DNA from 2 places in the Halomonas sp. KHS3 genome. Region 2 is predicted to be linked to the other one. Evidence: riboswitches for the same ligand, from Rfam matches in the RefSeq annotation. Region 2 holds a riboswitch; the other holds the start of a gene.
What was found. Region 2 has a riboswitch for thiamine pyrophosphate ahead of tenA (thiaminase II). Riboswitches for the same ligand answer to the same signal wherever they lie in the genome.
Positions count from the first base shown of each region.

Region 1: linked by a shared signal. The riboswitch ahead of RO22_RS10060 (sodium:solute symporter family transporter) and the one ahead of tenA (thiaminase II) in region 2 are both predicted to bind thiamine pyrophosphate.

Region 1 is NZ_JWHY01000003.1:249,727-254,780, reverse strand. Features, by position in the region: gene RO22_RS10070 (hypothetical protein) at 1-525, opposite strand, end outside; gene RO22_RS10065 (peroxidase-related enzyme) at 704-1,285, shown strand; TPP riboswitch at 1,410-1,515, shown strand; gene RO22_RS10060 (sodium:solute symporter family transporter) at 1,505-2,917, shown strand; gene corA (magnesium/cobalt transporter CorA) at 2,889-3,857, shown strand; gene RO22_RS10050 (NnrU family protein) at 4,022-4,600, shown strand; gene RO22_RS10045 (zinc-binding dehydrogenase) at 4,646-5,054, shown strand, end outside.
Region 2 is NZ_JWHY01000002.1:734,823-739,876, reverse strand. Features, by position in the region: gene RO22_RS05495 (ABC transporter permease) at 1-337, shown strand, start outside; gene RO22_RS05490 (class II aldolase/adducin family protein) at 491-1,258, opposite strand; gene RO22_RS05485 (NAD(P)-dependent oxidoreductase) at 1,312-2,268, opposite strand; TPP riboswitch at 2,482-2,644, shown strand; gene tenA (thiaminase II) at 2,734-3,417, shown strand; gene thiC (phosphomethylpyrimidine synthase ThiC) at 3,449-5,054, shown strand, end outside.

The DNA of each region.
Region 1 (5,054 bases), on a different contig from region 2:
TCCCAGCGGAGTTACACACTGCGTGCAGCGGTAGGTGTCATCTTCGCCATAAATCAGCCGATGGTACATTTTAAACAGCGTATATAGTGCCAAACCACCCTCAAAGGCTGGCCAGCGCGCAGGGGTCTCGCGAATATCGTTGGTAAGGTCTTGCCCTTCGGCTTCGGCGTCTGCAATTGCATTGGCAAGCGGGGCGGCAAGAATGGCGCTATTGTCGGCAGGTAACGGCGTGTTGTGCTTAGAAGCGTGTTCAAAATCTTGTACAGCGCGCTTAAAGTCAGGAACGCCATCAAGAGTATAGTCGACATGCTGGAGGTCTTCGGGCTCACAGCCGCCATTTTCCCAGCCATGAATGACGCGAAGTGTCATTTGACCCCGTGTCATTGGGCGGGCAAGCAGCATATGTAGCATTATACGAATGTGCAGCTGACGCTCATCGGTATCATTTTCAAATGCTCGGTAAGGGTCAGTAAACAGCTCGTTTAGACGACCGGGGGTATGTTCCTTGGCTTCGTTATGGCTCATGACAGTGTCCCTTTGAACGAACTGTTTATTAAGAGTAGCGCATGTTTTTTTGTCACAGAACGAATCTTCAGTATGGCGAGTAGGGCGGCTGAATAAAAGCCTCTTAATTCAGCTTTTTGTTACACAACCGCTAAGCCGTTTTTATGAGATGGCTAAACTTAACAAGAAAGAGGTGAGCATGTCTTCATCATTAAGTCGTTTTAACGTGCCTGAAACATTGGATGACCTGCCTGACGATATTCGCAGTACCATTTTGACCGTTCAGGGTAAAGCGGGTTTTGTGCCCAATGTCTTTCTGATGTTGGCCCATCGCCCTGCTGAATTTCGTGCTTTTTTTGCCTATCACGATGCGTTGATGGAGCGCGAATCAGATACCCTCACCAAAGCCGAAAAAGAGATGATTGTAGTGGCTACCAGCGCACGTAATCGCTGCCTATATTGTGTGGTTGCTCACGGGGCACTGGTGCGCATTTACAGTAAAGACCCGCTACTCGCTGACCAAGTGGCGATCAACCATCGGGTGGCGCCGATTAGCGAGCGCCACCGGGTGATGCTCGATTTCGCCATGCACTGTGCCATCGATGTGGGTGAAATGACTGATGAATGGCTTGCCCGCCTGCTGGAAGTAGGCTTTAGCCAAGAGGATTGCTGGGATATAGGCGCGATCGCGGCGTTTTTTGGCTTGTCGAATCGGTTGGTTACCCTGGCAGGTACGCCACCCAATGAGGAGTTCTACCTGATGGGGCGAGTGCCTCGCTAAGAGGCGACCAGCGCACCTTAACTTTACTAAGCTATGATTTTGATTGAGAATAGTTCTTGAGACAGCGCTTCGAAAAGTACCCAAAAACGTACTTAGAAAAAGCGCTTAGCAAAACACCTACATTCACTGTCGCCAGGGGAGCCCTGCATAAAAGGGCTGAGATGCGGCTACGCAGACCCTGGAACCTGATCCGGTTCGTACCGGCGGAGGAAGTGCGACATGCTTTACCTAACGTTAGCCGTGCTTGGTGCGGCGCTGTGCTGCTTTGCTTACTTAGGCCTCCGGGCTCGCTGGGTGAATGGCCCACTTGATGACTATGTCACCGCCCGTAACTCGCAAACGGCATCTACCCTGGGGCTCTCCTTCCTTGCCTCCGGCATGGGCGCATGGATTCTCTTTGCTCCTCCTGAAATCGGCGCCTTTGTTGGCCCGCTGGCCCTGGCAGGCTATGCATTAGGCTCTGCGCTGCCGTTTATCGTCTTAGGACTGTATGGGCCGAAGATTCGCCGGGCGTTGCCCGAGGGGCGCAGCATCGCCGAGTTTGCTGAAGCGTGCTATGGCCCTGGTGTAAGGCGCTGGGTAACGCTGGTATCAATCGCCTATATGGCGTGCTTTTTAGCTGCCGAGCTAACCGCTATTGGCGCCATTACCGCGCTGCTTTCCGATGTGCCCCCCGCACTGGTGATTATTGGCGTGGCGCTTACCACGCTCATCTATACTGCGGCAGGTGGTCTACGGGCCAGCCTTGCCACTGACCGTTGGCAGGCGTGGTTGTTACTGGTACTGCTGTGTGTGGTCGGTGGCATGGCCCTATGGCGGCTTCCCACTATTCCCAACGAGGCTGCGCTTCCTGCCATTCCCATCACCAGTGCGCTCAGCGTAGCGTTAACGCTAGTGATCGCGGTTACCGCGGCCAATCTCTTCCATCAAGGCTATTGGCAGCGCGTGTGGGCCGCTCAAGACGATCAAAGCCTGGGGCGCGGGGCATGGTTAGGTGGCGCAATGACGGTAGTCGTCGTCATGGTGATTGGTGGTCTGGGTGTATTGGCCGCGATGAGTGGTGTGCCATTAGGCGAGCCGCCGATGCCATTTTTTGCCCTGTTAAGTGATGCTCCTGTTTGGCTGACGCTACCCGCCTTGGTATTAGCGGTGACCTTGGTGGCCTCCAGTGTTGATACGCTGCAAAATGGTATTGCCTCGTTGGTGGTCGCGCGCAGCGAGCAGCAGGGCGTATCACTGGTGGCTGCCCGCTGGGTGACAGTGGTAGTAATGGTACCGGTGGTATTAATTGCCTTGCAGGGGTTGTCAGTACTGCGTCTGTTTTTGATTGCCGACCTGCTGTGTGCTGCCATTGTGGTACCTGTGCTGTTGGGCCTGTGGCAACGAATGACGCCACTGGCCGCCATTGTAGGTGGCATCGCGGGGCTGCTGGGTGCCATTCTCCCAGGGTGGTTAAGCCAAGGAAGCTTGGTCGCCGGGATGGTGGCCGCCAGTTTTCCGGGCAGTGTCCCTACCTTGGGGCCATTCGTCGGGGCGTTAATCGCCTCAACGCTGGTGAGTGTGCTGTTAGCCTACTTAACGCTAGCTATTCGCAAGGACATCCATGATTCGAACTCTTCTGACTACCCCTGAAGGTGAGACCCACGAGGGGGATGAAAGCCTGTTGGCTGTCTGGCAGGCGACGCCTGGCAGCCATATCTGGATCGATATGCAGGGCGAGTCCCAACAAAGCGAGCGGGCGATTTTAGAGGCGTTTGAGTTTCACCCCATGGCGATTCAAGATGCCCACAAAGAGCGCCATCCGCCAAAAATTGAAGAGTTTGATAATCACACCTTGATTATTTATCGTGGCATCTCCTCCTTTGATGCCGAACTAAACTATCTGCCTCAACAGGTCTGTTTCTTTGTGGGGGAGCGATTTCTGGTCACCCTCCATCCCGGCCAAGCGCTCTCCATAGAACGGCTATTCAACGAGCACGGTAAAGCCTTGCTGGCCCATTCGCCGGAACATGTCGCGCTGCGGGTGATGTATATTTCTGCGGGCTTTTATATCGATAGCCTGCTTGAGTTCGAAACGGCGTTAAGCGATCTGGAAGACGAGCTGCTGGAAAATGGTAATGATGTGCTAATGCGCAAGATCATCACTTACCGTTCCCGGCTGGTTAAAATGCGCCGCATCTTTAGCTACCACCAGGGGATTACCCAAGAACTCACCGCTTATGACTATGAGCATTTACCGCGGGAAGAGAGCGAAACCCTGCACGCCATCAACGATGTAGCGGATCGCTTCGAACGCCTCTACACATTGACCCAAATGTACTACGACATTTGCGGTGACCTAATCGATGGCTATATCTCTATTTCCTCCCACCAGCTAAATATCACCATGCGGGTGCTCACGGTGATTACCGCGATTTTTGTGCCGCTCACGTTTATTGCCGGGATTTACGGTATGAACTTCGAAAATATGCCCGAGCTGCGTTATCAGTATGGCTACTTTTTTGTCTGGGGAGCCATGTTGGGTATTGCGGGTGTCATGATTTGGCTATTTAAGCGCAAGCATTGGTTTTAAGGACAGGTTTTAAGGACGGGGTTTAGTCTCCCCATAGAACGACTCCAGGAAACAAAAAGTTGACCCATGCATAGGTGGTCGGTGGCTGAGTGTGGCATCCTCTCCAGCGACCAAGACTATAAGGCATAAAGCCGTCGACTAGCGTTTTCACTGGGAGTTGTTCCATGACGATTATGATTATCGGGCTGCTGATTTTTTTAGGCAGCCACTCTGTACGTATCTTTGCTGAAAACTGGCGTCAGCAGCAGATTGCGAAACATGGCGAAACCACTTGGAAAGTCGCCTATTCGGCGGTATCCATCGTTGGCCTGGCCATTGCTATATACGGTTTTGGCCAGATGCGCCTTGATCCCATCTATATCTGGTACCCGCCAATGGGAATGCGCCATGCGGTGGCGCTGCTGATGGTGCCGGCCTTTATTATGCTGGTGGCGGCATACATTCCGCATAACGCGATTAAGGCCAAACTTGGCCATCCGATGATGCTGGCGGTGAAAGTCTGGGCTTTTGCTCACCTGCTGGCCAACGGTCGCTTGGGTGATATTATCTTTTTTGCTGCCTTTCTTATCTGGGCTATCCTGGCGTTCAAAGCCGCCAAAAAACGTGGCCGTCTTGCACCGCCCGCGCCCGTCAGCACCCATAAAATGGCCACCATTGTTACCGTACTCGTCGGCTTGGTAGCGTATGTGGTGTTTGCCTTTTACTTGCACACAGTACTGATTGGCGTCCCTGTTTTTAGCTAATCTATTTTTAGCAGTTTGACGTTAGCCCAACCTAGGAGTCACTCCATGGCCGAGACAACACACACGGTGCCCACCACAATGGCTGCTATGCTTTTGATCGGACATGGCGGTATCGAAAAGCTGGAATACCATCAGGATGTCGCCACGCCGCAGCCCAAGGCGGGCGAAGTGCTGGTGCAGGTGACCGCCACGGCGAAGAACAACACTGATCGCAAAGCGCGTGAAGGGCTGTACCCTACCAAGGACAAAGGCGATGTCACGTCCTTTGCCATGGGAGGTACGCCAACCTTAACTTTCCCGCGTATTCAAGGCGCCGACGTCGCTGGCCGCATAGTGGCGGTGGGAGAGGGCGTTGACGCTGAGCGCATTGGTCAGCGAGGTTTGCTGGATTTTAATATTTACGCCGATGAACGCCGTGATATTAATCTAACCCCGGATTACTATGGCCATGGAG
Region 2 (5,054 bases):
GGTTATGCGCGGTGCCTTTGCCGGTGTACCGCATGGCGAGCTGGAAGCCGCCAAGGCTTTCGGCATGTCGCGTCGCAAGGTTTTTAGCCGCGTATGGTTTCCGCGTGCTGTTCATCGTGCTCTACCAACGCTGACGGGCGAGATCATCCTGCAACTGAAATCCACACCGCTGGTTGCCACCATCACCGTGATGGACTTGTATGCCGTCATCACCCAGGTACGCCAGACCACTTACCTGACTTACGAACCGTTACTCTTCCTGGTCGCCGTCTACCTCTGCCTGAGCGGCGTCTTGATCGTTGGGCTGCGCTGGCTGGAAAACCGCGTACCACACTAACGGTCACTGGCCTGTGCGAGCATCACGTTTGTCAACGCTAATTCAGGACGTGGTATAACCGAAAAGGGGCCGTCCAGCAGCCCCTTTTTGCTTGTATTGATATTCGTATAGTTCTGATACTGGCTTGCTTGCCGTGCTGGCAACCGCGCCGATTTAGTCTTTATAGCTTGGATCCAGCGCCTCAAGCGTGCGCAGGTGCGCGGCCCATTCGAGTTCAAGATCGCCGTCTTCATGAATAGTCTGGTCGTATTGGCGCGCCACGTGGCGCGCCACCTCTTCTGGCACCAGCCGTAAGGGCTGGCCAGTAGACTGCGCCGCCACCTGTAGCTCACAGGCACGCTCAAGATAAAACATATTGTTGAACATCTCTGCAGCCGACGCACCGGTCGTCAGCAGGCCATGGTTACGCAACACCAATGCGGGGTTGTCGCCAAGGCTTGCCACTATTCGCTCACGCTCAGCCAGGTTCAGGGCAATGCCTTCATAATCGTGGTAAGACACCCGTTCGTGAAACTGCAGCGCAATCTGGTTAAGCCGTGTTTCAAGGCCCGACTCCAGCGACGACACCGCCACGCCAGCGCGCGTGTGAGTATGCATCACCCAGGCCGCATGGTGGCTAGCAGTATGAATCGCGGAATGGATGGTGAAACCAGCCGGATTCACTTGTTCTGGGCTGTTATCAATCTTATGGCCATCAACGTCAATCTTCACCAGCGAAGAAGCCGTAATCTCCTCCCAACGCCAACCGTAAGGGTTGATCAGGAAACGTCCCTTCTCACCAGGCACCCGCGCGGTAATATGGGTGTAGATCAGATCCGTCATGCGATAGTGGGCGGCCAGACGATAGCAGGCTGCCAGCGCGATGCGGGTTTCTTGTTCGGCGTTGCTCGTCGTGGTGCGTTGAGACTTATCGAGACTCATCAGGTGTTCCTTTGCAGCAAAGTGATTGTCATGCAACGTGGTTAGCGTTTACGTCAGTAACCGCGCGCCCGATCAACGCCCATGGCAAGCGGCTGCCCATCGCGAAGGGCGCGGGCGGTGTCGACAACCTGCCCTGCGACCACCTCTGGCAACGAATCACTAGCAATGTGTGGCGTGATGCGTAGGCACTCATGCTGCCAGAAGGGATGATCCGCAGGCAGCGGCTCTGCACGGAACACATCCAGGCTCGCCCCACCCAAATGGCCGTGTTCGAGCGCTAGGAGAAGATCGTCCTCGACCAAGTGCTCACCCCGACCGATCTGCACCAACCAAGCGTCTTTGGCGAGCTTCGCGAACAGCGCCTTGTTAAGCACGTTTTCAGTGGTAGCCGTCAGTGGCAGCACATTGATCAGATAATCGGCGCCATCCGCTGCCGCCATGACAGCCCCGTCACCTGTCAGATAGGTCACGCCTTCAACCGGGGCTTGTGGCTCGCTGCGGCAGGCTACGTGTACAGAAAAGCCAAGCGCGGCCACCGCTTTCACCACGGCGCGCCCCATGGTGCCGTGTCCCAGCACCGCCACCTTTCTTGATGCTGGCGCGCGCATCGTCAATGGCGCCCAATGCGCCTTGGCAGCATTTTGCTCCAGGGTGGTGAACTCACGCTCACGATGGAGCACCTCATGCGCGGCAAAACCCGCCATCAAGTCGGCCTGATGTGGATCCCGCACCCGGGCGATATGTACTTCATCGCTCAGGCCAGGATGCGCCAGCAGGGCATCAACACCGGCACCGATAGACATCGCCAGCTCAAGATTAGGATAGCTCTCGAAAGCCTCGTCATTGGGCAACCAGCAGATCGCAAAACGCACATCTTCGGGGTTATCGATCTCATGGGGATGGCGCAGGACGACATCACTCGCTTCATCGCGCAAGGCGTTACCATAAATGGCATCAAGGTCGAGCGAATCACTGAGATAGACGCCTAAAATCGAGTTCGTGTTGGTCATGCAACTTCCTACGGTTCACATTCGAAATAGCAGTGGCTGTAAAACAGCCACTTGTTACTCAACTGTATAATAATTCACGTACCGATGCCATGAAACGCCATTACAGCACCTAAACTCTCATCGCTGTAATGATGCTAATAAATTGTTTCCCGATAACTTTCCATGTCATACACCCTTGCATCTCCCTCACCCGCCTCCTACACTCCACCAACGAACAGCTTGACGGGGTGCCGGTGAAATCCGGCTGAGATGGCGCAGGGCGTAGCAATTAATGCTGCCGAGCGCTGATCCCGCAGAACCTGATCCGGCTAATGCGCTGCTACTTACACAAGTTCGCAGCGAGGGTACCGGCGTAGGGATCAAGCGATGGCCACGGCTGCTCTCTCACGATCGCACGCTGCCCTTCTGCGCCACTCCCTCGATCTTTTTCGCCCCCCCCTCCGGATCATTACCACCGGAGGCATCATGGGCTACCGCTTTACTGATCTCACTACCGCTTGCCAGAAAGATTGGCGCGCCTATATTGAGCACGATTTTGTGCGCCAGCTAGGCACCGCCACGCTGCCCGGGGCGTCGTTTCGCCACTATTTAAAGCAGGACTACCTGTTTTTGATTCACTTCGCCCGCGCCTATGCGCTGGCTGCCTACAAAAGCCCCACCCTCGCCGATCTTCGCCAAGCCCATGAAGGCTTGAAAGCCATTGTGGATGTGGAGCTGGGCCTGCACGTGGGCTTTTGTCAGGAGTGGGGGATTTCCGAGCAAGAACTGGAGGAGCTTCCCGAAGCCAGAGCGACGCTTGCCTACACCCGCTATGTGTTAGATACCGGCAACCGCGGCGACCTGCTGGATTTGCACGTGGCGTTGGCCCCCTGCCTGGTGGGCTACGGCGAAATCGCCAACTGGCTAAACGCCCAGCCTTCCACCCTGCGCGGCGCGCAAAACCCTTACGACGCCTGGATAGCCATGTACGAAGGCGAGGAGTTTCAGGCCGCCATGCAGGCGGAGCTTGAATGGCTGAATATCCGCCTTGCCGACATTACCCCCGCCCGCTTTGCCGAACTGAGCAAGATCTTCCGCGACGCCACCCGCCTGGAAATCGACTTCTGGCAGATGGGCCTAGAGCTGATAGACCAAGACCTCACCCACTAATTCAGCAAAACAACACAAGGAAACGACAGTAATGACTAAGACCGTAACAAGCAAAACCAGCCACTTTTTAGCCGAAACCGCCCAGGTCGATGCCGCCGCCATTGCGCCGCTGCCCGGCTCACGTAAGGTATATATCGAAGGTTCGCGCCCGGATATCCGTGTGCCGTTCCGGGAAATTTCACTGTCGCCGACCAAAACCACCGGCATTGATGAAGAGAACCCGCCACTGCTGGTGTACGACACTTCAGGCCCCTATAGCGATCCGGATGCTAACAATGACCTGCGCCGCGGTCTGCCGGAACTACGCCGAGCCTGGATTGAAGAGCGTGACGATACCGAATTTCTATCAGGCCCCACGTCTGATTACGGCAACCGCCGCGCCAACGACCCGACGCTTGCCCAGCTGCGCTTTGATCTAACCCGCACCCCGCGGCGTGCCCTCTCTACAAAAGACGGGCGGCCTGGAAACGTGACCCAGCTGCACTACGCCCGCCAGGGCATTATTACGCCGGAAATGGAGTTCATCGCCCTGCGGGAAAACCAGCGTCGCCAAACGTTAGGTACCGCTGAAGTAGAGCGGATTCTGGGCCACCAGCACAAAGGTCAGAGCTTTGGCGCCAGCTTGCCGGAGGAGATCACGCCAGAGTTTGTGCGCGATGAAGTCGCCCGAGGGCGGGCAATTATTCCTAACAACATCAACCACCCCGAAAGCGAGCCGATGATTATTGGCCGTAACTTCCTGGTCAAGATTAACGGTAATCTGGGTAACTCGGCGGTAACTTCTTCCATCGAGGAAGAGGTGGATAAGATGACCTGGGGTATCCGCTGGGGCGCGGACACCATTATGGATCTCTCCACTGGGCAGAACATCCACGAAACCCGCGAGTGGATTTTGCGCAACTCGCCGGTGCCGATTGGCACAGTGCCTATCTATCAGGCGCTGGAAAAGGTCAAAGGCGTGGCCGAAGACCTCACCTGGGAAGTCTTCCGTGATACGCTGATCGAGCAGGCCGAACAGGGCGTGGACTACTTCACCATTCACGCGGGCGTACTGCTGCGCTATGTGCCGCTCACCGCCAAGCGGGTCACCGGCATTGTCAGCCGCGGCGGCTCGATCATGGCCAAATGGTGTTTGTACCATCACCAGGAGAGCTTCTTGTACACCCACTTCGAGGAGATCTGCGAGATCTGCAAGCAGTACGATGTGGCGTTCTCCCTCGGTGATGGCCTGCGTCCTGGCTCAGTGGCCGATGCCAATGACGAAGCACAGATGGCGGAGCTAAAAACCTTGGGCGAGCTGACCCATATTGCCTGGAAGCACGATGTGCAGGTGATGATCGAAGGCCCCGGCCACGTGCCCATGCACCTGGTGAAAGAGAACATGGATAAGCAGTTGGAATACTGCGACGAAGCGCCCTTCTATACCTTAGGCCCGCTGGTAACCGATATAGCCCCCGGCTACGACCACATTACCTCGGGCATTGGGGCGGCGATGATCGGCTGGTTTGGCTGCGCCATGCTCTGCTACGTCACCCCCAAAGAGCACCTGGGCCTGCCCAATAAAGACGACGTCAAAACCGGCATCATTACCTACAAGATTGCTGCCCACGCGGCGGATCTCGCCAAGGGCCACCCGG